4 regions of the Rahnella sp. CG8 genome follow, and region 1 is predicted to be linked to each of the others. Evidence: predicted binding sites of a transcription regulator. Region 1 holds the regulator's gene; each other region holds the start of a gene.
The links. The regulator PhoB, encoded in region 1, activates phosphate uptake and scavenging genes when phosphate is short. The targets are predictions, from matches to a motif close to CTGTCATAAAACTGNCNNAT.
Positions count from the first base shown of each region.

Region 2: glpT (glycerol-3-phosphate transporter) is a predicted target of PhoB. The motif match lies at 1,690-1,709, and genes of this name have one in related genera.
Region 3: phoA (alkaline phosphatase) is a predicted target of PhoB. The motif match lies at 2,145-2,164, and genes of this name have one in related genera.
Region 4: pstS (phosphate ABC transporter substrate-binding protein PstS) is a predicted target of PhoB. The motif match lies at 6,195-6,214, and genes of this name have one in related genera.

Region 1 covers NZ_JABAED010000004.1:50,313-58,049, forward strand. Annotated here, with positions in the region: gene HGO41_RS05155 (ABC transporter substrate-binding protein) at 1-773, opposite strand, end outside; gene sbcC (exonuclease subunit SbcC) at 1,013-4,261, opposite strand; gene sbcD (exonuclease subunit SbcD) at 4,258-5,496, opposite strand; gene phoB (phosphate response regulator transcription factor PhoB) at 5,724-6,413, shown strand; gene phoR (phosphate regulon sensor histidine kinase PhoR) at 6,436-7,737, shown strand, end outside.
Region 2 covers NZ_JABAED010000020.1:12,433-20,169, forward strand. Annotated here, with positions in the region: gene HGO41_RS17980 (DUF3289 family protein) at 293-1,138, shown strand; gene HGO41_RS17985 (DUF943 family protein) at 1,138-1,527, shown strand; gene glpT (glycerol-3-phosphate transporter) at 1,840-3,192, shown strand; gene HGO41_RS17995 (ABC transporter ATP-binding protein) at 3,242-4,318, opposite strand; gene HGO41_RS18000 (phosphohexomutase domain-containing protein) at 4,351-5,715, opposite strand; gene HGO41_RS18005 (LacI family DNA-binding transcriptional regulator) at 5,770-6,804, opposite strand; gene HGO41_RS18010 (ABC transporter substrate-binding protein) at 7,072-7,737, shown strand, end outside.
Region 3 covers NZ_JABAED010000022.1:68,282-76,018, reverse strand. Annotated here, with positions in the region: gene HGO41_RS19055 (DHA2 family efflux MFS transporter permease subunit) at 1-273, shown strand, start outside; gene HGO41_RS19050 (L,D-transpeptidase family protein) at 535-1,455, shown strand; gene phoA (alkaline phosphatase) at 2,246-3,676, shown strand; gene HGO41_RS19040 (cation diffusion facilitator family transporter) at 3,847-4,758, opposite strand; gene HGO41_RS19035 (HlyD family secretion protein) at 5,038-6,228, shown strand; gene HGO41_RS19030 (DHA2 family efflux MFS transporter permease subunit) at 6,225-7,737, shown strand, end outside.
Region 4 covers NZ_JABAED010000010.1:27,099-34,835, reverse strand. Annotated here, with positions in the region: partial or broken gene HGO41_RS11390 (sugar phosphate isomerase/epimerase family protein) at 1-619, opposite strand, end outside; gene HGO41_RS11385 (TetR/AcrR family transcriptional regulator) at 730-1,422, shown strand; gene phoU (phosphate signaling complex protein PhoU) at 1,507-2,238, opposite strand; gene pstB (phosphate ABC transporter ATP-binding protein PstB) at 2,249-3,016, opposite strand; gene pstA (phosphate ABC transporter permease PstA) at 3,109-3,996, opposite strand; gene pstC (phosphate ABC transporter permease PstC) at 3,998-4,954, opposite strand; gene pstS (phosphate ABC transporter substrate-binding protein PstS) at 5,049-6,089, opposite strand; gene rluF (23S rRNA pseudouridine(2604) synthase RluF) at 6,306-7,178, opposite strand; gene glmS (glutamine--fructose-6-phosphate transaminase (isomerizing)) at 7,363-7,737, opposite strand, start outside.

The sequences.
Region 1 (7,737 bases):
GCAATAAACTTTTTGGTTTCTTCCGGCTTGCTGGCGATAAAACTGGCGTTCAGTGCCGCTGCGCCGCCGAACCACGGGGCGTCGGCGTTGCCGAGCACGTATTTAGAAATAACGCCGGTTTCGAGTGTGCGCGAAAGGTTTTTCATGCGTCCGACAGTGCCGGTCGGTTCGAGCGTATATACGCCGTCAATTTGCCCGGCGGCCAGAGCAGGCGCGTGTTGTCCGACCGGCAGTTCAATGACTGACGGATTAGTGAAGCCATTTTTCTCCAGAATAATTTTTGCCATCGTGACGTTCTGGATCCCCGGACCGCAGGCGATTTTCTTGCCTTTCAGGTCACTGATAGCTTTTGCCGGGCTGTTGAGCGGCACCAGAAATTCATCTAACACCAGCGTATGGTTTGACGGGTTAGAACAGATAATTTTGAACAGACCCGGTGAGGTGATCGCCCCGAGTCCCAGCGCGCCGGTTGCCGTGCCGTTGGCGCAGCCGTGGATCCTGCCGGTGATCATCCCTTCGACAATTTGCTGGGCACTGGCGAATTTAACGCCTTTCACATTCAGCCCGGCTTGTTTAAAAAAGCCCTGTTCCAGTGCCACATACAGCGGCAAACCACCGACAATCGGCCAGTAACCAATACGAATTTCATCGTCGTCGGCTGCAAAAACTGACGTCGGGATCATTCCGCCAAGGGTGGACACTCCGCCGGTAATGGCGAGCCATTTCATCAGCTGGCGACGTTTTTTATCAACTTCAGGTTTGATGTTTTTCATTGGCGGTTCCCTTAGCGGTTATGAGGACGTTGCAACTTGTACTGCAACTTGTATACATAACGTTAAGCACAGGGCGTGCCAGTTCGTTCCGGCAGCGGGAATAAACGTAAATTCAGCAGGTTGAGGAAAAAGCGCGCACTGAACTGGTGCGATTTTTGTGCACGCTTTCACAAAAAGGATCCACCGCAGGGCATGTGGCTAGCAATTTATCTAGCAACCTGCCCGGCGGTGGCGAGGGATCAGACTTTAAATTCACTGCTCAGGCGGCTGACGCCCAGACCGTTCACTTTGGTGACTTTGATTTGTACCGGAATGCGGTCTTTCATTGCTTCGACATGGCTGATCACGCCGATGGTTTTACCCGAGGCATTCAGGCTGTCGAGCGCATCCAGCGCGGTATCCAGCGTGTCGGCATCGAGCGTACCGAAACCTTCGTCGAGGAACAGCGAGTCGATACGGGTTTTATCGCTGACCAGATCGGACAGCGCCAGGGCCAGTGCCAGGCTGACCAGGAAGCTTTCGCCGCCGGATAGCGTGCGGGTATCGCGCACGGCATCGGCCTGCCAGGTATCGACCACTTGCAGTTCCAGCGCATCGCTGGTTTTGCGCTGCAACAGATAACGTCCGTGCAATTTTTCCAGCTGGCGGTTGGCCAGATACACCAGATGATCGAGCGTCAGACCCTGCGCGAATTTACGGAATTTCGCGCCGTCGCTGGAACCAATCATCTGGTTGAGATAACCCCAGTCATCACAGGTTCGCTGCGCCTGCGCAATCTGTGCAATCAGCGTCTGCTGACCATGGTGGCGTTGCTTGTCGCTTTCCAGTTGATTCTTTACTTCGCCCAGACGTTGTTGCAGGACTTTCAGTTGTTGTGCCAGCTCCGCCTGTTGCACCGTCAGGGCGTTAAGATCACTGTCGGTTTCACTCAGATGTGCAGGACGGGCAAGCTGATGTTTTTCGAGCTGCTGACGGGCATCCGCCAGTAATGCCTGCGCCTGTGCCAGTTGTTGTTGCAGATGTTCTTTGCGTTGCTGAAGCTGCTGGCGCAACGCGTCGTCGAGCAGCGCCAGTTTCACTGCGGCTTCATCCGCAAATCCGCTGGCGCTCAATGCCTGCTGCCACGCCTGTTCCACCAGCGTCAGTTGTGCGGCGGTCTGTAACTGTTGCTGCTGCGTACTGGCCAACTGACCGGCCAACTGGTCGCGCAGTTCCTGCGCCTTATGCAGCGCGGTCTGGACATCACTCAGCGCTTGTTCTGTCGCCTGTTGTTGCTGATGTAAGTGCTCGCGAACCTGAGCAACCTGACGCTCTCCGAACAGTTCGAGGCGTCGGGCATTCAGCTCAGAAAGGGATTTTTCACCTTCCGCCAGTTGCTTTTGCAACCGCACGAGGTCTTGCTGAGATTTTGCCTGCATCTCTTCCAGCCGGGTAACGCGCTCTGTCAGCAAGGCGCTTTGCTGCTGCACTTTCTGCTGTGCATTCAGTGCGTCGTTCAGGGCATCTTTGGCCTGTTGCAGGGCCCGCGCCAGCTGTTCGTGCTGGCTCAGTCGCGCCTGCGACTGCTGCTCTTCCTCATCGCGGGCGGTCAGCCATTGCGTGATGTCGGCGGTATCATGCAGCGTAAACGTCAGATTCAGCGGCGCACTGAGTTGTTGCCAGTTCAGGGTATGTGCATTCAGTTGTTGCTGATCCTGCTCAAGCTGAGTTTGCAGCCGTGTTTGTTGCTCTTTCAGGCCTTTAATTTTCGCCGCCAGTTCGATACCGCTGGCTTTTGCTGCATCGAATTCCAGTTGCATTTTCTCGACGCGCTGCGCGGTTTCAGAAGGTTTAACCTCCTGATAATGTTCAATCGCCGGATGTGATGTTGAGCCGCACAGCGGACAGGCTTTGCCGCTTTGCAAATTCGCGCGTTCGGCTTCAAGGCTGACGATCAGCATTTCCTGTTTATGCAGCGCCTTGACGTCGTTCAGATGTTCCAGTTGTTTCTGACATTGCAGACGGATCGCGCCCAGACGCAGTTCTTCTTCGGCCAGCACCGTCTGGTACTGCGCAAAATCTTTATGCTGTTGCTGCACGCGCTGGTTCAGTTGCGGGAAGATTTGCGAGAGTGAAAACAGCTGCTGCCGCACCGGCCGGAGCTGCATGAGTTCGGTTTGACGTTTTTGTAACACTACCTGCGGGTACTGTTTTTCCAGTTCAGCCTGACGTTGTTGTGCAACGTTAAGGGCTTCAGTCAGCGCGGCCTGACGGGTGTGATGCTGGCGGCTTTCCTCATCCAGTTTCTGACGTTCCGCCGTGATTTGCTGCAGCGTCGCGCTATGTTCACCAGCCTGTTTCTGCGACTCGCTGACCGCCTGTTGTGTTTCCACCAGCGATTTGCGCCATTGCGCGATTTCGCTATCCAGTGGCAGGATTTTTTCTTCGATCAGCGTTTGCATCTGGCGCTGTTCTTCCGCCTGTTTCTGCCGCGCAGTGTGCGCCTGTTCCACCGCCAGACTCAGCGGCGTCATCTGTGCAATCTGCTGCTCCTGCTGCTGCGTCAGTTGTATCAGTAATTGCTGAAGGCGCTGCGCGTCATCCTGACAGCGCTGGCGATCATTGAGTAACGGACGCAGTTTTTCTGCCGGTTCGCTGCGCGCCAGTTGCTGTAACTGCGGCGCGGCGGCCAGATTTTCCTGCTCTGCGGCGGTCAGTTGTTGCTGAGACTGCTGCTGTTTTTGCTGCACCTGCTGCCACTGTTGCAGCCAGTTCAGATCCTGCTGGCGCTGCTGCGCCTGCTGACTGAGGCTGATTTCCTGCGCGTTCAGTTCAGCACGTTGTGCTTCGAGCGTCTGGCGCTGTTCTTCGCTGAGCAGTTCGATTCCGGCCATACGCTGATGCAGACCGTCCAGCGCAATACGCGCTTCTTTATGTTGCTCAAACACGCGTTGAGAAAGCAGACCGTAAATTTCGGTGCCGGTCAGTTCTTCCAGCAGTTCGGCGCGGTCATTGGCATCGGCATTCAGGAATGCGGCAAATTGCCCCTGAGACAGCATCATGGATTTGGTGAAACGACCGAAATCCAGCCCGGTCAGTGTGGCGATGGCATCGAGTTTATCGCGCACTTTATCCGCCAGAATTTTGCCGTCGGCCAGTAACGCCAGCTCGACTTTCGGTGCCTGCAGATTTCCGTCAGGGGAATTTTTGGCGCGGCGCTGGCTCCAGAAAGCGCGGTAACCCACACCTTTGACTTCAAACTCCACTTCGGCCAGCGATTCTGCGGTGTGGCGGGTCATCAGTTCATTCTGGCTTGGTGTAATGTTCAGCCGTGGCGTCTGATGATAAAGCGCCAGACAAATGGCATCGAGCAGGGTGGTTTTCCCCGCGCCGGTCGGGCCGGTGATGGCGAATAATCCGTTGCTGGCAAACGGCTCGGCGGTGAAATCAATTTTCCATTCGCCTTCCAGCGAGTTCAGGTTTTTTAAACGCAGGCTGAGAATTTTCATTGTGCGCTGTCCTCCGCGTTCTGACCGTTGGTAACCTGTTCAACCACCTGCGCAAACAACGTGCGCATCCGAGCCTGACGCGGCTCGTCAGGGGCCGGTTCCAGCGCCAGTCGTCGTTCAAACACGTCGCTGACGCTCAGTTCGCTGAGGGTTTCTTTTTCCTGCTGCTCAATACTGTTGATGCGCTGTTCTTTGCTGCGGCGTAACAGCACGACTTCTACCGGCAGATCTTCCGTCAGCGCCTGAATGCGTCGCTGGATGTCGCTGAGATAATCCTGGGTGGAGACTTCAATATCGAGCCACACCGGTTTGGCCGGATCACCGCCTTCGAACTGTGCCAGTTGGTGTTCAATCTCCACCAGCGAGCCTTTGATTATCTGCATCGGCTGGAAAACCGGGATTTCCAGTGTGTCGATGGCGTTGAGCGTCGCACCATCAAAATCAAGTAAGTACACACTTTTAGCTTTGCTCAGTTCGTCAAAACTCAGGGCAATCGGCGAGCCGCTGTAACGGATATGTTCGGTTTTGGCGACGCATTGTGCACGGTGAATATGACCCAGTGCCACATAATCGACCGGCGGAAAGGCCTGCGCCGGAAACGCATCGAGCGTACCTATATAGATGTCGCGCACGGAATCAGAGGTACTGACACCGACAGTCGTCAGATGGCCGGTCGCAATAATAGGCAGCGGCATGCCCAGTTCGTCACGTCTGGCCTGCGCAGCCTGCCAGAGCGCGTCATAATGCGCGGCGATGGCTTCCTGCAATGCCAGTTGCTTGTCGCTGCCGGACTGTCCCGCCTGGCTGGCGAGCAGATCACGCGGGCGTAAAAACGGGATAGCGCACAGTATCGCGCCGGGTTTCCCGTCACGCTGACTGAGCACTAAAATCTGTTCAGAAAGGTTTTCACCGACGGTGGCAATCACCCGCGTATTCAGGCAGGAAAGGAGCTCGCGCGATTCATTGAGCGTGGCGACAGAATCGTGGTTACCAGCCAGCACCACCAGCTGGCAGCCGGTTTGCTGTAATTCCACCACGAAGCGGTTATACAATTCGCGGGCATAACTGGGTGGGGAACCCGTGTCGAAAATATCGCCCGCGACAATCACGGCGTCGACCTGATGTTGTTGCACCTGACCGGTCAGCCAGCGCAAAAATGCCTGATGTTCGGCTGCACGGCTTTTAGTGAAAAAGTACTGGCCTAGGTGCCAGTCTGACGTGTGGATCAGGCGCATGAGACTCCCGTATGAACCCTGGATGACGACAATGGGGTAAAGTATAAACGTCGGCAGGGGAAGCTGTCCCCGATAAATCAGACCAATTTCAGCAAGATGGCCGAAAATTATCTGTCATAGTTGACTGTAATGAACCATTCTTTTCATTCATAAATCTGTCACAAAACTGACGCATAATGGCGCCCGCAATCAAATAAAAGATCGCTAACCTATTGGCAGGACCTACGATGGCTAGACGTATATTGGTGGTTGAAGACGAAGCTCCAATCCGTGAAATGGTGTGTTTTGTACTGGAACAAAATGGCTATCAGGCCGTAGAAGCTGAGGATTTTGATTCAGCGATTGGGCAGCTTGTTGAACCTTACCCTGAACTGATCCTGCTTGACTGGATGTTACCTGGCGGTTCCGGTATTCAGTTTATTAAGCATCTTAAACGTGAGGCACTGACCCGCGAAATTCCGGTGATGATGCTGACCGCACGCGGTGAAGAAGAAGATCGGGTGCGCGGCCTTGAAGTGGGTGCCGATGATTACATCACTAAACCGTTTTCTCCGAAAGAACTGGTTGCCCGCATTAAAGCCGTGATGCGTCGCATCTCGCCAATGGCGGTGGAAGAAGTGATCGACATGCAGGGTTTAAGCCTGGATCCGTCGTCTCACCGGGTGATGGCCAACGAGCAGGCGCTCGATATGGGGCCGACCGAATTTAAGTTATTACACTTCTTTATGACCCATTCCGAACGTGTATACAGCCGCGAACAGTTGCTCAATAACGTCTGGGGCACTAACGTTTATGTGGAAGATCGCACGGTTGACGTGCATATTCGTCGTTTACGTAAGGCGCTGGAAACCAGTGGACATGACAGAATGATCCAGACTGTTCGTGGTACCGGATACCGTTTTTCAACGCGTTATTGAGCCCTCACAGCGGAGAATCTGTGTGCTAGAACGTTTGTCATGGAAACGACTGGCGGGTGAATTGTTTCTCTTTTGCCTGCCAGCGTTAATTCTCGGTATCTTCGTCGGCCATTTCGGCTGGCTCCTCCTGGTGTCGCTGATGGCGGCACTGGGCTGGAATTATTACAACCAGCTTAAACTCTCTCACTGGCTGTGGCTCGACCGCAGCATTACGCCACCGAATGGGCGCTGGAGCTGGGAGCCGCTGTTTTACGGGCTGAACCAGATGCAGATACGCAACCGGCGTCGCCGTCGGGAATTAGGTCAGCTCATCAAACGTTTTCGCAGCGGTGCCGAATCGCTGCCGGATGCCGTGGTGCTGACGACTGAAGATGGCAATATTTTCTGGTGTAACGGACTGGCGCAGGATTTGCTCGGTTTCCGCTGGCCGGAAGATAACGGGCAACATATCTTCAACCTGCTGCGTTATCCGGAATTCCGGCTGTGGATCCAGACCCGCGATTTCAGCCGGGCGCTGAATTTACAACTCAATAATGAGCATTATGTCGAGTTTCGCGTCATGCCTTATTCCGAAGGACAACTGCTGATGGTGGCACGCGACGTGACCCAGATGCGTCAGCTTGAAGGCGCACGGCGTAACTTCTTCGCTAACGTCAGTCATGAACTGAGAACCCCATTGACGGTATTGCAGGGGTATCTGGAAATGATGGAAGACGCCAAGCTGGAAGAGCCTTTCCGCACTAAAGCGCTGGATACCATGCAGGAACAGACGCGGCGGATGGACGGGCTGGTGAAGCAGCTGCTGACGCTGTCGAAAATCGAAGCCTCAGCGAATATTGATTTGCACGAGAAAGTCGATATTCCGGTGATGCTCGGCATGCTCGAACGTGAAGTGCAAACGTTAAGCAACGGCAGGCATGAAGTGGTGTTTCGCGTAAACGACAAGCTGAAGGTCTTTGGTAATGAAGATCAACTGCGCAGCGCGGTGTCGAACCTGGTGTATAACGCGGTTAACCACACGCCAGCGGGGACACGGATTGAAGTCAGCTGGCAACAAACGCCGCATGGCGCACAGTTCCAGATCAGCGACAACGGACCGGGCATTGCGCCGCAGCACCTGCCGCGCCTGACCGAACGTTTCTACCGCGTCGATAAAGCCCGTTCACGTCAGACCGGCGGCAGCGGACTGGGACTGGCAATCGTCAAACATGCGCTCAGCCATCACCACACGAAACTTGAAGTCATGAGTGAAGTCGGCGTCGGTACCCGGTTTATGTTTATGCTGGCGCCGAAGTTGATTGTTCCTCAGGAACAGGCCAGCCAA
Region 2 (7,737 bases), on a different contig from region 1:
GCCTTATGCTGTTACTCAATCTCACAAACCCCGCCTGCGTTTTATCAGCGTAAACAGCTATCGTTTTATTATTTAGAATGCAGTAAAGTTATATTGAACAGAGAGTAATGCATAACATCAAAATATATATTCACTAACACTCATTACAAAATTGAATAATTAACTTAAGGAATAAGTTATGAGTTGTAGTTATTTTACTATCAATAGTGTATGACACCTATAAGAATAAACACCGGAATATTAACTACGAGATCTGATAATTGATGTTAAAGCAGTTAAGGGAGTAACCTTTATGACTAATGCTGTATTTCCCCAGACGATATTTACGACACAGCGTCGCTTCAACGATTACCGTGCCAATGACATGCGTTATGGTGACATATCCGGGGACAGACTTAAAAGAGAGTTCGGCTTGAAAAATATATCAACTGTGGTTGATCCGTATACATTAACCCGGCTGACAGCATTTGATAATCCCCAGTCCAGGTTTGCGGGTGTCTATCGTGGCGCTCATCGCGGTGGCACAGTCAGTAATAAGGAATGCGCCCGGTTGTTATTCAAGGAGATGCTGACGTGTTCTCTTCCCTATTCCTTTGTGGGTTCCTACCAATATTTAATTAACCAGATGCTCAGGCATTTTCAGCATTCTACAGGAACGCCTTTTAATAACGGGCAACTTAATAATGCATATCATCAAAAGCTTCGTTCTGATCACACTGCAAAAAATACCAGGTCTATTATGCAGGAAGCGATTGGGTTATTCATTGATTACAAAAGCAAAGGTATTGCGCAGGAGAGATTGAAGGATATTAAATCTGCGATCAGAGGTTCAATTCTTCCAAAATTTGATTCCCTCGTGCTTGATAAAATAAATGGAATGGGGATCACTATTCATAATGTCCATGCAACGAAAATAGACATCATCAGTCTCCACGTAAGCGAGCGAAACTGGAAAGCCTGTGTCAGATTTACAGGTCAGGATCACTTCGGTCTGGATATTGACGATATACGCAAAAAGGAATTTAATCAATTTCAGTTTTTTAAAATATGGTTTGTCCTGCAACGGTTTGACAAATTCGGTTTTCGACCATTTTTGACAAATATGGAAGCAGTAATTGATATGGAAGGTAATTATTGATGCGCATTTTCGTAATCGTATTTCTGGTCGCGCTGCTGGCCTGTTTTTACTATACCTTTGTTGGTGGCAAAGATGTAGCTGTTATAGATGCGCATTATGATGGAAGCACTGTACAGATCATCGTTGATGGACTGCCCTCCACTGAATCGGAAAAGATTGCCTGGTGGCAGAATAATCAGGATAAAATTAGAGGTAAATATCACATTCCTTCCGGCAATACAGGTCCATTTCTGATAATGGTGTATGCATTCGGAGAGGGATACAAAGAGGCGGGGAAGGAAGATCGGCTCTGTTTTCGCTATATAAAACCACCCCAGAATTGCATTGATAAAAACATACTGATGATGATTTGGCGCACCCGTGAGGGTAGCGTCAGGTATGAATTTTAATATGTAAAAAATCGGAAAAAAACTTAAAAATCACACATCAAAATTAAAAATGTCTGACGATTTAGAATGAGTCTTTTGATATGTCACGAACCTGCCAGGCGGGGCTTAGTCTCCGCTTTTTTTGTTTCTTATTGTCACCCTCGCTCACAAAATCGCCTCCCTCTGTAATAAAAATGTAACATTTCAGTCATAAATCACAGTTCGTTTGTGCGCGAATGGCTAAAATGATGTTCGTTTTGGAACACATTGGCTCCGCCATTTCGTCCGTGGCTCATGATGAGTCCGCCCTGATTTATGCCATCGGAGGCATTTATGCTCAGTATCTTTAAACCCGCGCCCCACAAAGCTCCTGTTGATGAGGCTCACGTCGATCCGCTGTACCGCCGTCTCCGCTGGCAAATCTTCATGGGGATTTTCTTCGGTTATGCGGCCTACTATCTGGTGCGCAAAAACTTCGCGCTGGCCATGCCTTATCTGATTGATCAGGGCTTCTCCCGTGGAGACTTAGGGTTCGCACTGTCCGGGATTTCCATTGCTTATGGCATCTCAAAATTCATCATGGGTTCGGTGTCTGACCGTTCGAATCCGCGCGTATTTCTGCCCGCTGGTTTGATTCTGGCGGCGGCCGTGATGTTGTTTATGGGCTTCGTGCCGTGGGCAACCTCAAGCATTGCCATCATGTTTGTGTTGCTGTTCCTGTGCGGCTGGTTCCAGGGCATGGGCTGGCCGCCGTGCGGACGTACGATGGTGCACTGGTGGTCGCAGAAAGAACGCGGCGGCGTGGTGTCGGTGTGGAACTGTGCGCATAACGTCGGCGGCGGTATTCCTCCGCTGCTGTTCCTGCTCGGTATGGCGTGGTTTAACGACTGGCATGCAGCGCTGTATATGCCTGCCTTCGGCGCAATTCTGCTGGCGGTGTTTGCCTTCATGACCATGCGCGATACACCGCAATCCTGTGGTCTGCCGCCCATTGAAGAATACAAAAACGATTATCCGCCGGACTATGTGAAAGAGTCCGCCGAGCAGGAACTGACGGCGAAACAGATTTTCATGCAGTACATTTTGCCGAACAAATTGCTGTGGTATATCGCACTGGCTAACGTCTTTGTCTATCTGCTGCGTTACGGCATTCTCGACTGGTCACCAACGTATCTGAAAGAAGTGAAGCATTTCGCGCTGGATAAATCCTCGTGGGCGTATTTCCTTTATGAATACGCTGGCATTCCCGGCACGCTGCTGTGTGGCTGGATGTCGGACAAAGTTTTCAAAGGCAATCGTGGTGCCACCGGCGTGTTCTTCATGGTGCTGGTGACTATCGCTACCGTCGTTTACTGGCTGAATCCGGTCGGCAATCCGGGTATTGATATGGCCTGTATGATCACCATCGGTTTCCTGATTTACGGGCCGGTGATGCTGATTGGGTTACATGCGCTGGAACTGGCACCGAAGAAAGCAGCCGGTACCGCCGCAGGCTTTACCGGACTGTTTGGTTATCTGGGCGGCTCGGTCGCGGCCAGCGCCATTGTCGGTTATACCGTGGATTATTTTGGCTGGGACGGTGGCTTTATCGTGATGATCGCCGGTTGTGTGCTGGCTGTTCTGTTGCTGTTACTGACCATGCTGAGTGAAAACAAACACAAAGCGCAGCTGGCTAAAAACATCTGACTTTGATTTATCTTCGTCGTAAAGGCATCGGAAGGTGCCTTTTTTGTTTTTACGCGGCGTCGGGAAGGATGCGCCTGCCTGCTTCATCAAACAGTAAAACACTGGCAGCATTAAACCCGAACCTGAGCGGTGTGTTTTTAGCAAAGGAGAGCTGTTTCGACGATTTCATTTTCAGGATGTGCTCACCAACGCGCGCATATACCAGCGTGGAATCACCCTGCAATTCAGTGAAATCAACCAAAACTTCAAATGCATGATCCGTCACTTCATTCAGGCGCAACAGCTCAGGGCGGATGGCCAGCGACACCATTTGTCCATCCTGCGCCGCCGGGAATTTATCCTCCAGCGGGTACATCGGCTGGCCGTCAATACTCAGCTGGCGGCCGACGACTTGTGCCGGGATCACATTGATTTTCGGCGTACCGATAAAACCGGCGACGAACAGGCTGGCCGGGCAATTATACAGCTCAACCGGCGTGCCAATTTGCTCAATGTGACCTTTGTTAAGCACCACGATCCGGTCCGCCAGTGTCATGGCCTCGACCTGATCGTGGGTCACGTAAATCATGGTGTTTTTCAGACGGGCATGTAGCTGACTGATTTCCTGACGCATCTGCACACGCAGCGCGGCATCAAGGTTCGACAGCGGTTCATCAAACAAAAAAACTTTCGGCTGCTGAACAATGGAACGCCCGATAGCGACGCGCTGACGCTGTCCGCCGGAAAGATTTTGCGGTAACCGGTCGAGCATGTCGTCCAGCCGCAGGATCAGGGCCGCTTCGCTTATGCGTCGGGCAATTTCTTCCGGCGGCGTGCGGATATTTTTCAGACCAAATGCCAGATTCTGTCTGACGGTCATGTGCGGATAAAGCGCGTAGGACTGAAATACCATCGACAGACCGCGCTTCCCGGCGGGTAAATCCGTCACATCAGTTTCTTCAATGTGAATAGTCCCGTCGCTCAGCGCATCCAGCCCGGCAATCATGCGCAGTAACGTTGATTTCCCGCACCCTGACGGACCGACCAGTACCAAAAACTCACCGGAGTGGATCTCCAGAGACAAATCGGGGATCACGACAGTTTTGTCATAGTATTTTTTGATATTTTTGAGTGTTAAGCCTGACATAACGTTGTCCTTTAAAACAAAAAGATGAGCGGTTACGCCCCGGCAAGGGCGAGCAGTTTTCCGGTGATTTCAGTTAACAGCGCGGTGGATTGTCGGGTTTCGACGTTGAGGCGCAGGAGCGGCTCAGTATTGGAAGCGCGTAAATTAAACCGCCAGTTATCGAATTCCATACTCAGCCCGTCAGTCTGGCGGATACTTAGCGCCTGATGTTGGTAATGGTCGCGGACACGGCTGATGGCCTCAGCGGGCTGACTGACGGAGATATTGATTTCGCCGGATACCGGGAAAAGGGCTTTACGGGCAGCAATCAGTCCGGACATTTTCCGGCTGCACTGGCTGAGATGTTGTAGTACCAGCAAGGCCGGGATCATCCCGCTGTCGCAGTAACCAAAATCGCGGAAATAGTGATGGGCGCTCATTTCACCGCCGTAAATAGCGTTTTCACTGCGCATTCTTTCTTTGATGAAGGCATGGCCGGTTTTGGTTTCGATGGCGATACCGTGTCTGGCGCTGACAATGTCGCGGGTATTCCAGACCAGACGCGGATCATGAAGGATTTTTTCGCCGGACGAGCGTTGCAAAAACAGTTCAGCCAGCAATCCCACAATGTAATACGCCTCAACGTATTCACCCTGTTCATCAAAGATGAAGCAACGGTCAAAATCACCGTCCCAGGCAATGCCCAAATCCGCCTGATGTTCACGCACCGCATCGCATGTCGCCAGTCGGTTTTCCGGCAACATCGGGTTGGGAATACCGTGGGGGAAAGTGCCGTCCGGCTCATGGTGAATTTTTATTAGCGTAAGGGGAATACCGCGTGCCAGAAAGGCGTGTTCCAGCGCATCCAGCGTCGGGCCAGCCGCACCGTTTCCTGCGTTAACCACCACCCGCAGCGGCCGTCCGAACGGTAACGTTAAATAGCTAAGCAGATGATCCAGATAAGCGCGGCGGTTTGAAAGCTGCTGATACGAACCGGGCTGCGCCACCGCCGAAAACAGATGATTTTCGGCCAGTGCCTGAATATCGTGTAAACCGTTTTCGCTGCTGACAGGTCTTGCATCCCGTCCAACCAGCTTCATACCGTTATAATTGTCCGGATTATGGCTGGCGGTGATCTGAATTCCGCCATCAGCCTGCAGGGAACGGGTGGCAAAATACACCTCTTCGCTGCCGGTCATACCAATATCAATCACGCCGCAGCCCTGATCCATCAGTCCGCGCGCAACGGCCTGCTTGAGAGCCGGTGATGTCAGGCGAATATCACTGCCCAGCACCACCCGTTTTGGGCGATAAAAATGCGCAAATGCACAACCGATACGGTAAGCAATATCCTCGTTTAATTCGCTGCCCAAAACACCGCGTATATCGTAAGCTTTAAAACACGTTAATAAGGCCATATTTCATCCTGAAAATAGACATAAGTACTTGCGTCTTTATGGCCCCACCGGGAATCAGGTAGAACCACGTATAATTAACGTAAACTCAAGGTCGAAGTGAATATTATTTTTCCCCTCCAGCAGCAAGGCCGCGGCTATCTCACCTTTTCTAACCGGATCCTGGGCAATGGTAGTGAGCCCGATTTCATTCTCTGGCCGGGGAATATTATCAAATCCGGTAATCGCGATATTTTGCGGAACACGTAACCCGGCCTGCCGGCAATAATTAATCGCACCTTGCGCAAAGCGGTCAGACAGGCAAATAAACGCGGTTATTCCCGGATTTATTTTAAGTAATTCCTGCGCGGCTATTTCGCCAAACATCTCGTGATGGCTTGTTTCACAAAGAAAGCAATTATCGAGTTCGATATTCCATTCGCGGAAAGTCTCCACGCAAGATTTCACCCGGGTGATCATAACGTCATTATCGCCTGAAATATCCTGACTCAATGGCACGACACCCTTACGCCCCTGTAGTGAAGGAAATGAAATAATGCCGAATTCACGGTGTCCTTTTTCCAGCAGGTGCAGGCAAATTTCCCTCATCGCCCGGTAGTTATCAATGGAGACACTGCTGTGCGGGGGAATTTTAAAATCCGTGGTCACCACAGGCAGATTTTTTGACAATGCCTTAGCGATGATCTGGTCATTATTGTGCGTCGCATTAAGGATATAGCCATCTACCGCAGTGTTAATCACACTGGCCCGCGCGCCCTGTCCGTTATGCAACGGGATCAGGATGATGCTGACACCTTTCCGGTCACATGCACCCGCGATGCCCTGCATGAGCTGCACGTCATGGCTGTCAGTAAAAACATAACTCAGCGTGTCATTGAAGATAATGCCAATCGCATCCGACCTGCCGGTACGTAATGCGCGCCCGATATTATCAGGGCCGTAGAAATTAACGGAATGCGCATAATCAATTATTCGCTTTCTTAAGGATTCAGATAACTTTCCCGGATTATTAAATGCATTCGACACCGTCGTATGCGTCACCCCTAATTCACGGGCAATTGACTTTAAGGTTATCTTGCTCAGTTTACACACTCCTGAATGCTTTGAATAAATGAAATCCCCCGTCTGAAAAATCCTTAATTCGCCAATATATACTCACAGAAAATAGGCTATTGCAATGAATATATAAAATAAAGTTTAACGTTAAACAAAATCATTTCTGTGACCGTAATAACGTTTACTGATTGTATGTCCATGCTAGCGTTTAAAATAGAAGTCCACTCATAAAAATATAATATAAATAACCATTAAATATAATTATGAATTATTAATAACAACCTAATGGAAATAGGATACAGCATGAAAATAATGAAACTGGCTGCACTTGCAGGTATCACGTTATTTCTTTCGGGCTGCGGGCCTGAGGAGAAAGATCAAACCAGCATTAAAATGTGGATAGCGCCTAATGTTACTCAGGAAGTGTATTGGGGCGAGGTGGTAAAAGAATGGAACAGTAATCCGGCCAACAGGAAGGTGGAATTCACGCCAATACCGGCTGCGGGGAGTTCTGAAGAAGCCATTATGAATGCGCTGGCATCAGGCACCGAGCCCGATATATCCACCAATATTTTTATCGGCTTCGCGAAACAGTTATCCGAACTTAAACAACTCAATGACTACGCCAAAATGCCCGGTTTTCAGGAACTGGTTGAAACCCGACATATGGGGAAAGCCATGGCATCATGGCAGTTCGAAGGGCAGCAAAATGTTATCCCGATTTATATCAGCCCGGTCGTGTACTGGTGGCGCAGCGATCTGCTGGCTGAGCAAGGTTTTGATCATGTGCCGACCACCTATGATGAGATTTACACGCTGTCAGAACGGATAACGCAAAACCAGAAAGGTTACAGTCTGCAAATCACCAGCGGCAAAAACTGGTGGGATCGCTGGTTTGACTTTATTCCGCTGTATTACGCCGCCTCTCAGGGCAGCCCGTATATTCAGGATCACAAATCCAGCTTTGAT
Region 3 (7,737 bases), on a different contig from region 1:
ACCTGGTTGCAGGACTGGACCCGCGTTCATGCGGCACGTTTCGGCGAATCGCTGGGGCAATACGGGGATCATGCGCAGGAGGTGATGGGATCGCTGGCACAAAAAATCGGCCATCTGACACCTGATACCGCTCAGGCATTGCTGATGGCGAAAGGCGTGTTTGGGGCGAAAGTCGCCGCGCAATCGCTGACGCTGGCGTTCAACGACATCTTTCAGGTCATGGCCTGGATGTTTATTGCCGCACTGGTTATGGTGCCGTTTTGCCGTAAATAAGGTCAGGAATGTGAAGGAAATGTGCAGGCTGCCGCAAAAAATGCGGTTGTGGCAGGGAACTTTTCTAACAAGGTGAGAAAGCTTTGGCCTGTTTGAAATAAATCCTTATAATTAGCGGCCCTGAAATGCGATTCGTTACACATACCGGATCCCTTTCAAGTGCTATGTGCAAGTACACTATTCCTCCGGCCGGTTTCTATCGGATCGGGGGGAATCAACATCCTGACAACTGCCAGTGTGGCATTAACGACCAACGAAAATATGAAAATGAGCATTCGCGCAATCCTTACCCTGGTTTTGGCAGTTGCTGCATATAGCCAGGCGTCTTTTGCTGTGGTCTACCCTCTTCCGGCCAATAATGGTCGTCTGGTCGGTGAAAACATCACAGTTACTGTTCCGCAGGGCAGCAGCCTGCCACTGGAACATTTTGCAGCGCAATACCAGATGGGTTTGAGCAACATGCTCGAAGCTAACCCTGGCGTTGACCCGTACCTGCCAACCCCGGGCACCGTGCTGACCATTCCTCAGCAGTTGATCCTGCCGGAAACCCCGCACGAAGGCATCGTGATCAACAGCGCTGAAATGCGTCTGTATTACTACCCGAAAGGCACCAATACTGTGGTCGTGCTGCCGATCGGTATCGGTGAGCTGGGCAAAGACACCCCGATGAACTGGGTCACTACCGTTCAGCGTAAAAAAGCCGGTCCGACCTGGACCCCGACGGCGAAAATGCATGAAGAATATGCTTCTCGTGGCGAATTCCTGCCAGCCGTCTTCCCTGCGGGTCCGGACAACCCGATGGGGCTGTACGCGCTGTATGTCGGGCGTCTGTATGCAGTCCACGGCACCAACGCCAATTTCGGTATCGGTTTGCGTGTGAGCCACGGTTGTGTGCGTCTGCGTGATGCTGACATCAAATGGTTGTTCGACAACGTCCCGCAAGGCACCCGCGTTCAGTTCATCAACGAGCCGGTGAAAGCCACCGTGGAACCAGACGGCAAACGTTATATTGAGATCCACAACCCGCTGTCCTCTAACCAGGAAGAGTTTGATTCTCAGCAGCCACTGCCAATCACTCTGGCAGGCAGCGCAAGCAGCGTATCGATGGATCCGGCGGTCAACCAGACTGTTGTTCAGCGCGCTATCGAGATGCGTTCCGGTATGCCGGTACAGATCAACTAATTACGTCTTTGACGTTGTTGTGAAAAAGCCCCGTTCATCGGGGCTTTTTTTTGCATAGTGCCGATGCAAAGGCGGCTTCTCAGTTGCACTGAAAAGCTGACCGAGAAAGTTTCGGTTTCTCAATTGTGGTGATCACTTATCGGGCAGCGCCGAAACCGCCCAAGAGGGAAACGTGCTTTTTCCCTCTTGGATCTCCCTTCGCTTTTTCAACAAGCGCTTCCGCTCGCTGGCTATGTTTCATCAGCCGCAGTGATAGCCGCAAAATCCCGCCGCTGCACGGTTCCCTTCGTTCGGGTTACAACCCGCGCAAAAAGACGCGCGGTTTTCCACCTCTCCTCAGGCGATATTTTGGAACCGGCCTCAGGCTTTTACTTCACAACCTCACTTACTTCATTCTTTAAAAAGTCGCGGGCGATTCAGAAAGCTTGCTGAACGGAGCGGCCTGGAGACCAAAGGCTCTAGGACCGAGTGAAGGAACCGCAAAGCGGCAAGATTTCCAGCCTGTCGCCGTGCTACCTGAAACATAGCCAGCGAGCGGAGCGCGCAGTAAAAGAGCCGGAGATTCTTAAGAGGCGCGGCGATAGGCGCCTCTTAAGGCCAGTTTGGGTGGCAACCCAAGGTCTTGACCTTGAAGTTGAAGTTGAAGTTAAAGTTAAAGTTAAACCCCAGTCTCACGGCCAGTCCGGCGCCTGTCATTAAAATGTCACAAGTCTCCCTTAACCTTCCGGTAACAAAAAATATCGATATGTATATTTTTATTTCCAATGGTTTATAAAAAGGAGTTTTGATAATGCAACAATCCGTATCTCTGGTCGCCCGCGCAGTCACTGCCGCCCTGCTGCTTTCCGCTTCTGCCTCCACCCTCGCCGCTGACACCGACACGCTGACCGACCGGGCGGCAAAAGGCGTGCTGACGGAACCGGGCGGTGCCCGCCGTCTGAGCGGTGATCAGACAGCAGCGCTGAAAGCCTCGTTGTCAGACAAAACGGTGAAAAACGTGATTTTGCTGATTGGCGACGGCATGGGTGATTCTGAAATCACGTCTGCACGTAACTATGCAGAAGGCGCAGGCGGCTATTTCAAAGGCATTGATGCCCTGCCGCTGACCGGCCAGTACACGCATTATTCTCTGGATAAGAAAACGCAAAAACCAAGTTACGTGACCGATTCCGCCGCATCAGCCACCGCCTGGGCGACCGGTGTTAAAAGCTATAATGGCGCGATTGGCGTGGATGTAAACGGCAAAGATCACCAGACCATTCTTGAGATCGCCAAAGCCGCAGGCAAGGCCACCGGCAACGTCTCCACCGCAGAATTGCAGGATGCAACGCCGGCCGCACAGATTGCCCATGTGACCTCACGCAAGTGCTACGGCCCGCAAGAAACCGCAGAGAAATGCGCCAGCAACGCGCTGGAAAATGGCGGACGCGGTTCGATCACAGAACAGTTGTTGCAGGCTCGCGCTGATGTCACGCTGGGCGGCGGCAGAAAATCGTTCAGCCAGCTGGCGAAAGCCGGTGAATTTAAGGATAAATCCCTCAAAGAACAGGCGCTGACACAGGGTTATGTCTGGGTGGAAAACGCAGAACAGCTCAGTGCCATCACGCAGGCAGACCAGAAGAAACCGGTTCTTGGCCTGTTCTCCGAAGGCAACATGCCGGTGCGCTGGCAGGGTCCGAAAGCCACTTATCACGGCAACATTGATAAACCGGCTGTCACCTGTGAAGCCAATCCGCAGCGCACCGCTGACATCCCGACGCTTGCCGCCATGACTGAAAAAGCCATCGACTTGCTGAAAGCTAATCAGAACGGTTTCTTCCTGCAGGTTGAAGGCGCATCGATTGATAAACAGGATCACGCCGCTAATCCGTGCGGACAATTCGGTGAAACGGTGGATCTGGATGAGGCCGTGCAAAAAGCGCTGGAGTTCGCCCGTCAGGACGGCAACACGCTGGTTATCGTCACCGCCGACCACGCCCATTCCAGCCAGATTATCGAATCCGATGCCAAAGCCCCCGGTCTGACCCAGACGCTGACCACCAGGGACGGTGCACCGATGACCATCAGCTACGGCAACTCAGAAGATGATTCACAGGGACACACCGGGACGCAACTGCGTATTGCCGCGTTTGGCCCGCATGCGGCGAATGTGGTGGGTCTGACGGATCAGACGGATTTGTTCTATACCATGCGGGATGCCATGGCGATTAAAGCGCAATAGTTTTGAAAATGAGGGTTTCGCTTTGCTCCTCCCCCGGCGAAGGGGGAGGACGGGAGGGAGTTTTAAGGGTAAATACTGACACTAAAAAAATTTAACTCTTTGATTTTTATTTAATACCCCACCCCAACCCTCCCCTTCGCAGAGGAGGGAGCAAACCCACAACCTTGACCTTAGTGCAATAAATTATCCAGTCTGTCGTCATCAATCCCGTCCGGCTCCAGATGAGCCGTCACATCCGCAGACTTAAACAACTTGCTCACCGCCATTTCAGCCGCATCACCGATATCGTGCCCGACATCCACCGTCAGATTGCCATCAACCTCGACGTGAAACTCGACAAATACGCGGTCGCCGCCGTTGCGGGTGCGAATGTCATGTACACCGCGCACGCCTTCAACACTTAATACTGCCGCTTTCACGCGCTTGCGGTCATCTGCACTCAGTTCGCGATCAAGCAACTGGGTCAGTGCATCTGCCGCCATACCGCGCGCATTCCAGATCATATAGAAGGAAATCAACAGCGCGCCGATGGAGTCGGAACGCGTCCAGCCGAAGTAACGCTCGAAAATCAGCGCCAGCAGTACGGCAATATTCACCGCGACGTCCGTAATGTAGTGCGCGCGGTCAGCCGCGATGGCCGTTGATCCGGTACGTTTCACCACATAGGTTTGCATCAGCACCAGCCCGGTGGCGGCCAGCGAACTGCCGATGATCACCCAGATACCAAGACCGAGCTGCGCCAGGGGTTCCGGATTAATGATGCGCCCGATGGATTCACCGCCGAGCACCAGCCCCGCGCCGCCCAGTAACAGCGCCTGTACAAACGCGGCCACAGCTTCGGCTTTGCCGTGGCCGTAACGGTGGCCTTTGTCTGCCGGACGGATGGCATAACGCACGCCGATCAGCGTCACCATCGAGGCCAGCACATCGACCAGACCGTCGGCAGCAGAGGTCAGCAGCGCAATCGAACCGGTGGCGGTCCATGCCCAGACTTTGACGCAAACCAGGATCAGCGCGACGCACAGCGACACCAGCGAGGCAATACGTGTCAGGCCTTTATAGGAAGGCGCGGGACGGGTCATGGGTTGACCCACAAGAATGGTTGTTGTTGGGAATGTTTCACAAAAATGTCCTGAAGCAGAGAATCAACTTTATTTGAAAAATACAAATACCAGCCCGGCATTATAACCCATTTCCAACTTTTAAGACGTTCCCTATGGTTTGGATCTTTGTGCTTTCCCTAAGGTTAATTGACATGGATTTACTTGCATTTACATCAATACGTTCTAGCTTAAAACAAGATTTCTTTGTTCCGGCGCGTGGCGGCCGATAATCAGAAGAGCACTATTCAGAAGAGCATTATGACAAACGATAACAAGACACAGCCCTCCGCGTCCGGCGACGCCAATACTGAACTCGATTCCAGCCAGGTAAAATCAGGAGGAGGTCACACTCAGGATCCCAAAGACCAGAAAAATCCCGACGACAGTAAGCAGGATAACGATGAAAAGCGTAAAGGCCCCGGCAAGAAACCCCTGATCATCCTCGGGATTGTGGTAGTGGTGATGGTGGTCGTGGCACTGGTCTGGTGGCTGATGACCAAAGATCAGGTCAGCACCGATGACGCCTTTACCGAAGGTGATGCCGTCACCATCGCGCCGAAAATTGCCGGTTATGTCACTCATCTTGCGGTGAAAGATAACCAGTTCGTGAAGAAAGGCGACTTACTGGTGGAAATCGATCCGCGTGACGCGACCGCGCAGCGCGATCAGGCACAGGCTCAGCTCGGTCTGGCGGTCGCGCAGTTGCATCAGGCGCAGGCGCAATACGATCTGGCGAAAGTACAATATCCGGCGCAGCTTGCTCAGGCGAAAGCCCAGCAGACGCGGGCGGAAGCCAATTTGCTGAATGCCACTGCCGATTTCCGTCGTCAGCGCGGCGTAGACCCGCGTGCCACCACGCAACAAAATATTGATACGTCCAACGCGCAGGTGCGTTCTGCAGCCGCTGATCTGGAAAATGCCAAAGCGCAGGTGCAGGTTGCCGCGCAGGTACAGCTGAATATCCGTCAGGCTGAAACCAACGTCGAAGCTCGTCAGCAACAGGTTGAACAGGCGAAAGCTCAGCTGGAAACGGCGACGCTCAACCTCTCCTATGCGCAGGTGCGCGCACCGTTCGACGGCTACGTCACCAAGCGTAATGTGCAGCTCGGTACGCTGGTTCAGGCTGGCACCTCGCTGTTCTCAGTGGTTTCGAAAGATATCTGGATCGCCGCAAACTACAAAGAATCGCAGCTCGAACGCATGCGCCCCGGCAACAAGGTAGAAATTACCGTCGATGCCTTCCCGGACATCAAACTTCACGGCCACGTTGACAGTATTCAACAAGGTACCGGTTCGCGCTTCTCGGCCTTCCCGGCTGAAAACGCCACCGGCAACTACGTGAAAATCGTTCAGCGCGTGCCGGTGAAAATCGTCATCGACAGCGGTCTTGATGAGAATCACCCTCTGCCGCTGGGTCTGTCTGTCGAACCGACGGTGACCGTCGAATGAATGAAGATCGCAGCTACTGGAAACCCAAGGCCAATCCGTGGGCAGTTGCCGCCGTCGTGACCATTGCGGTGTTCATGGAAATCCTGGACACCACTATCGTTAACGTGGCGCTGCCGCACGTCGCCGGTTCATTATCTTCCAGTTATGACGAATCGACCTGGGTGCTGACGTCCTATCTGGTGGCGAACGGTATCGTGCTGCCGATTTCGGCGTTTCTCAGCCGCGTGATGGGCCGCAAAACTTACTTCCTGATCTGTATCGGCATGTTCACCGTTTGCTCCTTCCTGTGCGGCATCGCCACCGAACTGTGGCAGATGATCTTATTCCGCATCCTGCAGGGCTTTTTCGGCGGCGGTTTGCAGCCGATCCAGCAATCGGTTTTGCTGGATTACTTTAAACCGGAAGATCGCGGCAAAGCGTTTGGCCTTTCATCGATTGCCATTATTGTCGCGCCGGTCGTCGGCCCGACACTTGGCGGTTACATCACGGATAACTTCAGCTGGCGCTGGGTATTCCTGATCAATATTCCGGTCGGGATTATTGCCCTGCTGGCGATTTATCAGCTGCTGGAAGATCCGCCGTGGGAGCGCAAGGCCAAAGGCAAACTCAGTATTGATTACATCGGTATCGGGCTGATTGCACTGGGTCTGGGCTGCTTACAGGTGATGATGGATCGCGGCGAAGACGATGACTGGTTCCAGTCCGGCTTTATTGTCACCTTTGCTGTGCTGGCGGCCACCGGGATTGTCGGCGCGGTTTACTGGTTGCTGTACGCCAAAAAACCGGTGGTCGATCTGCGCTGTCTGAAGGATAAAAACTTTGCTGTCGCCGGTTTACTGATGGCCGGTATGGCGATGATTCTGTATGGCAGTTCGGTGGTCATTCCGCAACTGGCGCAGCAGCAACTGGGTTACACCGCCACACTCTCGGGGCTGGTGATGTCGCCGGGCGCGGTGCTGATCGTGCTGTCGATCCCGCTGGTGCTGAAGCTGATGCCCGTTGTACAAACGCGTTACATCATTGCCTTCGGTTTCTTCCTGCTGGCGGCCTCGTTTATCTATTCGGCAACGCTGACACCTGATGTCGATTTTGAAACGCTGGTGCTGTACCGCAGCGCGCAGTCTATAGGGCTCGGTTTCCTGTTTGTGCCGCTGACCACTATCGCATTTATTACCATCCCGCAAAAAATGAACGCCGACGCTGCCGCGCTGTTTACCATGTTCCGTAACGTCGCGGGGTCGATTGGTATTTCGCTGGCGACAGCCGGTGTCACCGAGCGAACGCAGGCACACAGTGCGCATATGGCGCACAACATGTCGCCGCTCAATGAACAGTTTAATCAGGCGGTGAGCAAAAGCGCTGAGGCGATCCGTGATTTTGCCCACGTGGTCGGCGACCCGATGCAACTGGCGACCGTGCGCATGTATCAGGAGATGATTTCGCAATCGCGCATTCTGGCCTACATCGACGTATTCGGTTATTGCGCCATCGTCGCCGTTATTTTGATCC
Region 4 (7,737 bases), on a different contig from region 1:
CGTTCATGTCTTTGAACGGTACATCGGCCAGTTGCAGGAAACTGATTTTTTCCAGCGGCACTTCATCCAGACGGTCAAGATTGTCGCCCACGGCGAGAATATGAAAGCTGTCGAGCACAATGCCCAGCGCCGGACTGTTCACCTCGCGTACGCGATCCCACGCCTGGCGGTAACGGTTGACGTGTTTACCCCATGCCAGCGCTTCATAGCCGATACGGATGTCATACAGCTCCGCCATTTCCGCCAGCGCGGCGAGATCGGCAATCTGCACCTCCCGCTCCGGTGAACTTTCCGGATCGGTGTTGCTGCACACCAGTAAATGATCGCAGCCCAGCTCGCTCATCAGGTCGAACTGGCGGCGTGCGCTGGCGAGTTTTTCAACCCGCTTCTCTGCCGGAACCCCTTCGAAATCACGGAAAGGTTGCAGCAGGAAAATGCGCAGGCCGAGAGAATCGGCGAGGTTACGGATAGCCGCCGGTTTGACAGGACTTTTAAGCAAATCGTCTTCGAATATTTCCACACCATCAAATCCTGCAGCCGCAATGGCGGTAAGTTTTTCAGGCAAGGTTCCTGGTACTGAAACTGTCGCAATAGAATGTAACCGGGTGGTTGCAGGCAAAATAGTGTCCTTTTAGTCAGGCTTCGATACTTACAGTAGTGGACCCTCACGCCACATTCGTCAAGTGCGGCGAAGTTGTATGAACGCACAGATTGTAACTGGGCTAAGCAATGGTTAATCTCTGTGGCGAGAATGTGGTTAATGAAGAGGATAAGACGCTGAGCAGCCAAAGTTCCCCGGCGCCGGGACGTAAAAATGATCCGATAGGACTCAGGCAGCGCATTTTCGACAGCGCTCTGGCTGAATTCGCTGAATCCGGTCTGATGGGCGCGCGCATGGAAAATATCGCCTCCAATGCCAGCACCACGAAACGTATGGTGGTCTACCACTATAAGACCAAAGAAGCCCTGTACATGTTGGTTCTGGAACACGTTTATCGCGGTATTCGCCAGCACGAGCTGGAGCTGGACTTATCTTCGTTGCCACCTGCGGAAGCGATCGTCAAACTGGTAGAAGCCAGCTTCGATTTCCATGTCTCACACCCGGAATTTATCCGTATTGTATCGACAGAAAACATGCTGCGCGGCCGCTTTATCCGCCAGTCCACCAGCATCCGTGAGATCAACAAAACGGCATTAACGCTGCTGGAAGATATCCTTGAACGCGGCAAACAAAGCCATCTGTTTAAGGAAGATGCGCAGGCGCGCGACGTTCACCGCCTCATCAGCAGCCTGTGTGTGCACCAGGTCGCCAACCAATATACGTTCGGCGCTTTGTTTGAAAATCCGGATGAGGTGGATTTACAGACCGCCCATTACCGGCAGTTGGCCGTACAGGTCGCGCTGCGCTATGTGATGAAATAATTGCGCTGACCGGACGCGGGTATAGATCGGAAAGCAAAAAGGCCTCGTCAGAGGCCTTTTTTGTGGAGCGATGTCAGTAAACCCTTATTCTTTCGGCACATCTTTACCGTCTGTCAGCAATTTATCCAGCGCATCGCCGCCCACATGACGGAAATCCTGACCTTTCACAAAGTAGAAAATGAATTCGCAAATGTTCTGGCAACGGTCACCGATACGTTCGATAGAACGGGCGCAGAACAGTGCGGTCAGCACGCTTGGAATCGTGCGTGGATCTTCCATCATGTAGGTCATCAGCTGGCGCACAATGCCTTCATATTCCTGATCCACTTTTTTATCTTCACGGTAAATACGCACCGCTTCGTCAAGATCCATACGCGCAAACGCATCCAGCACATCATGCAGCATCTCTACGGTATGGCGGCCCAGCGATTCCAGGCTGACCAGCAACGGCTGATGCAAATGTGAGAATTTTTCCAGCGCCGTGCGGCAGATTTTATCTGCCACGTCACCGATACGCTCGAGTTCAGAAATGGTTTTGATAATCGCCATCACCAAACGTAAATCGCTGGCGGTTGGCTGGCGCTTGGCAATGATGCGCACACAAGCTTCGTCGATCGCCACTTCCATCAGGTTAACTTTGTCATCACCTTTGATGACGCGTTGCGCCAGTTCGGCATCCTGATTGTGCATCGCCGTGATGGCGTCAGTCAGTTGTTGCTCAACCAGGCCGCCCATCGCCAGAACCTGCGTACGGATATGTTCAAGCTCAGCATTGAACTGGCCAGAAATGTGTTTGTTTAAGTTCAGGTTGTCCATTCTTTGTACCTCAACCGTAGCGGCCAGTAATGTAATCTTCAGTCTGTTTGCGCGCTGGTGAAGTGAACAGCGAGTCAGTGTCGCTGTATTCGATCAGTTCGCCCAGATACATAAACGCAGTGCGATCTGAACAACGCGCAGCCTGCTGCATGTTGTGGGTCACGATCACCACGGTGTAATCAGATTTTAACTCGGTGATCAGCTCTTCGATACGGCCGGTAGAAATCGGATCGAGCGCCGAGCAAGGTTCATCGAGCAGCAGAACGTCAGGACGGATCGCAATACCACGTGCAATACACAAACGCTGTTGCTGGCCGCCGGACAGGCTGTAACCACTCTGGTGCAACTTGTCTTTAGATTCATTCCACAATGCAGCTTTGGTCAGCGCCCATTGCACACGCTCGTCCATATCCGTGCGGGACAGCTTTTCAAACAGACGGACACCAAACGCGATGTTGTCGTAAATCGACATCGGGAATGGCGTCGGTTTCTGGAAGACCATGCCGACTTTGGCGCGCAGCAGCGCGATGTCCTGCTTATCAACCAGAATGTTTTCGCCATCAAGCAGGATTTCACCCTCAGCGTGCTGTTCCGGATACAGCTGGTACATTTTGTTAAACGTACGCAGCAGCGTGGATTTACCACAGCCTGACGGGCCGATGAATGCCGTGACTTCGTTCTTAGCAATATCCAGGGAAATATTTTTCAGCGCGTGGAATTTGCCGTAATAAAAGTTCAGATCGCGAACCTGAATTTTGCTGTTGGATGCGTCAGTCATTCTCAGACATCTCTCTTATTCGCGCGCCGCATGGCGACGCCGGGTAAACAGTGATGGCAGCCGCTATCACCTGCCATCGATAATAAATTCGCTTATTGCTTTTTCGGGGCGAAAATCACACGCGCCAGAATGTTCAGCAGCAGCACACACACGGTAATCAGCAGTACACCCGCCCACGCCAGTTGTTGCCACTCGCCAAACGGGCTCATCGCAAACTTAAAGATGGTGACCGGCAGGTTAGCAATCGGCTGCATCATGTCGGTGCTCCAGAACTGGTTGGAGAGCGACGTAAACAACAGCGGCGCGGTTTCACCGGCAATACGGGCAATCGCCAGCAGGATCCCGGTGATAATGCCGGAAACTGAGGCTTTCAGTGTGATGGCCGAAATCATTTTCCACTTCGGCGTACCCAGTGCGTAAGCCGCTTCACGCAGGCTGTCCGGCACCAGTTTCAGCATGTTTTCCGTGGTACGGATAACAATCGGGATCTGTAACAATGCCAGTGCAAGCACGCCCGCCCAGCCGGAGAAGTGTCCCATTTTTGCCACCATAATGGTGTACACAAACAAGCCCACAACGATGGATGGTGCGGAAAGCAGAATGTCGTTAATGAAACGAATGAATTCAGCCAGCCAGGATTTACGTCCATATTCGGCCAGATAAATCCCCGCCATCACGCCCAGTGGCGTACCGATGACCGTTGCCCACAGAATCAATAATCCGCTGCCTGCAATGGCGTTAGCCAGACCGCCGCCTGCCGTATTCGGAGGCGGGGTATTTTCTGTGAACAGCGCCAGCGACATCCCGTCAACACCTTTAACGATCGTGGTGAACAAGATCCACACCAGCCAGAACAGACCAAATGCCATGGTCAGCATGGAGACCATCAGCGCCAGACGGTTCTTCTGACGGCGCCACGCCTGACGTTTGCGACGCGATTCCAGTAATGCAGTATTACTTTGCATTTCGAGTGTCGTCATCTTAACGGCCCTCTTTCTTAGCCAGACGCAGGATCATCATTTTCGACAGCGCCAAAACAATAAAGGTGATGACAAACAGGATCAGACCCAGTTCCATCAGTGCAGACGTATGCAGCCCGGCTTCTGCTTCGGCGAATTCGTTCGCCAGTGCAGAGGTAATGCTGTTGCCCGGCGCGTACAGCGATGCGCTATCGAGCTGGTAGGTGTTACCGATAATGAAGGTCACCGCCATGGTTTCGCCAAGTGCGCGCCCCAGACCTAACATCACGCCGCCGATCACACCATTTTTGGTGAACGGCAGCACGATGCGCCAGATCACTTCCCACGTAGTGCAACCAATGCCGTAAGCAGATTCTTTCATCATCACCGGCGTTTGCTCGAACACGTCACGCATGACGGAAGCTATGTACGGGATGATCATAATGGCGAGGATGACGCCTGCTGCCAGAATACCGATACCAAAACCCGGACCGGCGAACAGGGCACCAACAATCGGGATACCGGAAAGTACATCGCCCAACGGCGTCTGAAAATACTGCGCAAACAGCGGGGCGAAAACGAACAGCCCCCACATGCCATAAACAATACTGGGGATCGCCGCCAGCAGTTCAATAGCAATCCCCAGCGGGCGTTTCATCCAGTTCGGCGCCAGCTCGGTAAGGAATAATGCGATACCAAAGCTGACGGGAACAGCAATCAGCAGGGCAATAATGGAGGTCACGACCGTGCCGTAAATCGGCACCAGTGCGCCAAATTGCTGGTTCGGTGCATCCCAGGTTTTCGTCCACAGGAAGGACAATCCGAACTTTTCAATGCTCGGCAGGGAAGCAATAAACAGCGAGACGATAATGCCGCCCAACATAAATAGCACAATCAGCGCTGCCAGTTTAACCAGCGCGCCGAAGATGATGTCACCGTTTTTGCTGGGTGCCTTGATAGCCGGCTTGTATTCAGCCATACCACTCTCTTTTAATTCAGATTTAATTCCCTCCCCGGCCGGAGAGGGAATGAAGCAGAAGACTTGTACTCTATATCAGACCCGAGGTCAGATCCTAGTAAAGTGCTTTACCGCTGCTGTCTTTGATGTTGGTTTTCCAGGCTGCGCGGATCTGTTCTACAACAGAAGCTGGCAGTGCGGCGTAATCCAAATCAGTCGTCAGTTTGTTACCGTTTTTGTAAGCCCAGTCGAAGAACTTCAGCACTTCGGTGCCCTTCGCTGCATCTTGCTGGTCTTTGTAAATCAGGATGAAGGTGGTGGAGCTGATTGGCCACGCATTATCACCTTTCTGATTGGTCAGGTCCTGAGCGAAGGTTTTGCTCCAGTCTGCGCCTTTAGCGGCTGCACTGAAGGATTCTTCTGTCGGGCTGATGGCTTTGCCGTCTGCATCTACCAGCTTGGTGTAAGCCAGGTTGTTTTGCTTGGCATAAGCATATTCTACGTAACCGATTGAACCAGGCAGACGCTGAACGAAGGCTGCGACGCCGTCGTTGCCCTTGCCGCCGAGACCCGTTGGCCAGTTAACAGTAGAACCTGCACCGATTTTGTCTTTCCACTCGCTGTTCACTTTCGCCAGGTAGCTGGTGAATACGAAGGAAGTACCGGAACCGTCAGCACGGCGAACCACCGCGATGTTAGTGTCTGGCAGTTTCACGCCCGGGTTCAGCTTGGTGATCGCCGTATCGTTCCACTTTTTGATTTTACCGAGGTAAATATCACCCAGCGTTGCGCCATCCAGAGTCAACTGACCGGATTTGATGCCCGGGATGTTAACAGCCAGTACCACGCCGCCGATTACAGTAGGAAACTGGAACAGACCGTTTTTATTCAGATCTTCTTCTTTCATCGGTGCATCAGATGCCCCGAAATCAACGGTTTTAGCGATGATTTGTTTCACGCCGCCGGAAGAACCGATGCCCTGATAGTTAACCTGAGTACCGGTTGCTTTCTGGTATGCATCAGCCCACTTAGCATAGACAGGGGCTGGGAAGGTACCGCCAGCGCCAGTCAGGTTAGCGGCAGCGAAAGCAGACATTGCTGTGAGGGAGAAAGTCGCTGCTACAAGACCGGCGACGGTGTTACGCATCAATTTCATGTTCCACTCCTGGTGGTTTTAAACTTCCCGACTGATGTCGACGTTAATTAAAGTGTTTGGCACAGGAGGAAAATAGGACAGTTTAGTGACAGTAAAATGTACGTTATATGACAGTTTTATGACACTGGTCACAATTCGAACCATACGGGCAAAATGCGGGAGTTTTAAGCAGAAAAAGCCGGTTATTACACCGGCGGATAATGAAAAGCAGGTAAATTAACGCCCCTTCTTCTTACGGCCAGGCTGGGCAAAACGCTTGCGGGATGCGGAATTTGCTTCAGGTTTTTCGCTGTTTTTCGTTTTAGTGACAGCCGGTTTTTTAGCCTGAGCAGGTTTTGATGGCCCTTTTTTCGCCGGTTTGTCTTCAGACGAAGAGTTTTCAATCAGCTTAAACAATTCGATCAGTTCATCATCGGTCAGATCACGCCATTCGCCCAGCGGTAATCCTTTCAGATTGATATTCATAATACGCACACGTTCAAGCTTAGTGACGTCGAAACCAAAATGCTTAGTCATGCGGCGGATCTGTCGGTTAAGTCCCTGCACCAGCGTAATGCGAAACACCATCGGTGCTTCTTTCTTCACTTTGCATTTCTTGGTCACGGTGCCGAGCATCGGCACACCCGCGCCCATACCGGCAATAAACTCGTCCGTGATCGGTTTATTGACAGTCACGATATATTCTTTTTCGTGGTCGTTACCGGCACGCAGGATTTTATTGACCAGATCACCGTGATTGGTCAGTAAAATCAGGCCCTGCGAATCTTTGTCCAGACGGCCAATCGGGAAGACGCGTTTGCTGTGGTTAACGAAATCGCGGATGTTGTCCCGCTCCCCCTCTTCCATCGTGGTGATAATGCCTACGGGCTTGTTCAGCGCAATAAGCACCAGATCTTCTTCATCACGCGGCTCAATAATCTGACCATTCACTTTCACCACATCGCCGGCAAACACCTGAGCACCCACCGCAGCACGCCTGCCGTTGATAAAAACATTTCCCTGTTCGATGTAACGATCAGCATCGCGGCGCGAGCAGATGCCGCTCTCGCTAATGTATTTGTTGAGACGAATGGAGGAGTTAGTCAGCATTCAGAGGGGTACCTTCAGAAAAACGCGAACTATACCTTATCCGGGGCGGGTTACGAAGCCTGAGAGAAGAGAATCGTGACCGGCTGCTGACAAAGGGAGAGCAGGTCACCGGAGAACAACATTCTGGAAAGAGAAAAGCGCCCCGGGAGGCGCTTAGAGATAACATGGCTGAAACCGGACAGTCTTATTCGACAGTCACAGACTTCGCCAGATTACGTGGCTGGTCAACATCGGTGCCTTTAATCAGCGCAACGTAGTAGGACAGCAACTGGAGCGGTACGGTGTAGAAAATCGGAGCGACGATTTCTTCAACGTGAGGCAGCTGAATAATCTTCATACCGTCACTGTCGACAAAACCCGCGTCCTGATCGGCGAAGACATACAGTAAACCGCCACGTGCACGCACTTCTTCGATATTCGACTTCAGTTTTTCCAGCAATTCGTTATTGGGCGCAACCACGATCACCGGCATATCCGCATCAATCAGCGCCAGCGGGCCATGTTTCAGCTCGCCTGCCGCATAGGCTTCAGCGTGGATATACGAAATCTCTTTCAGCTT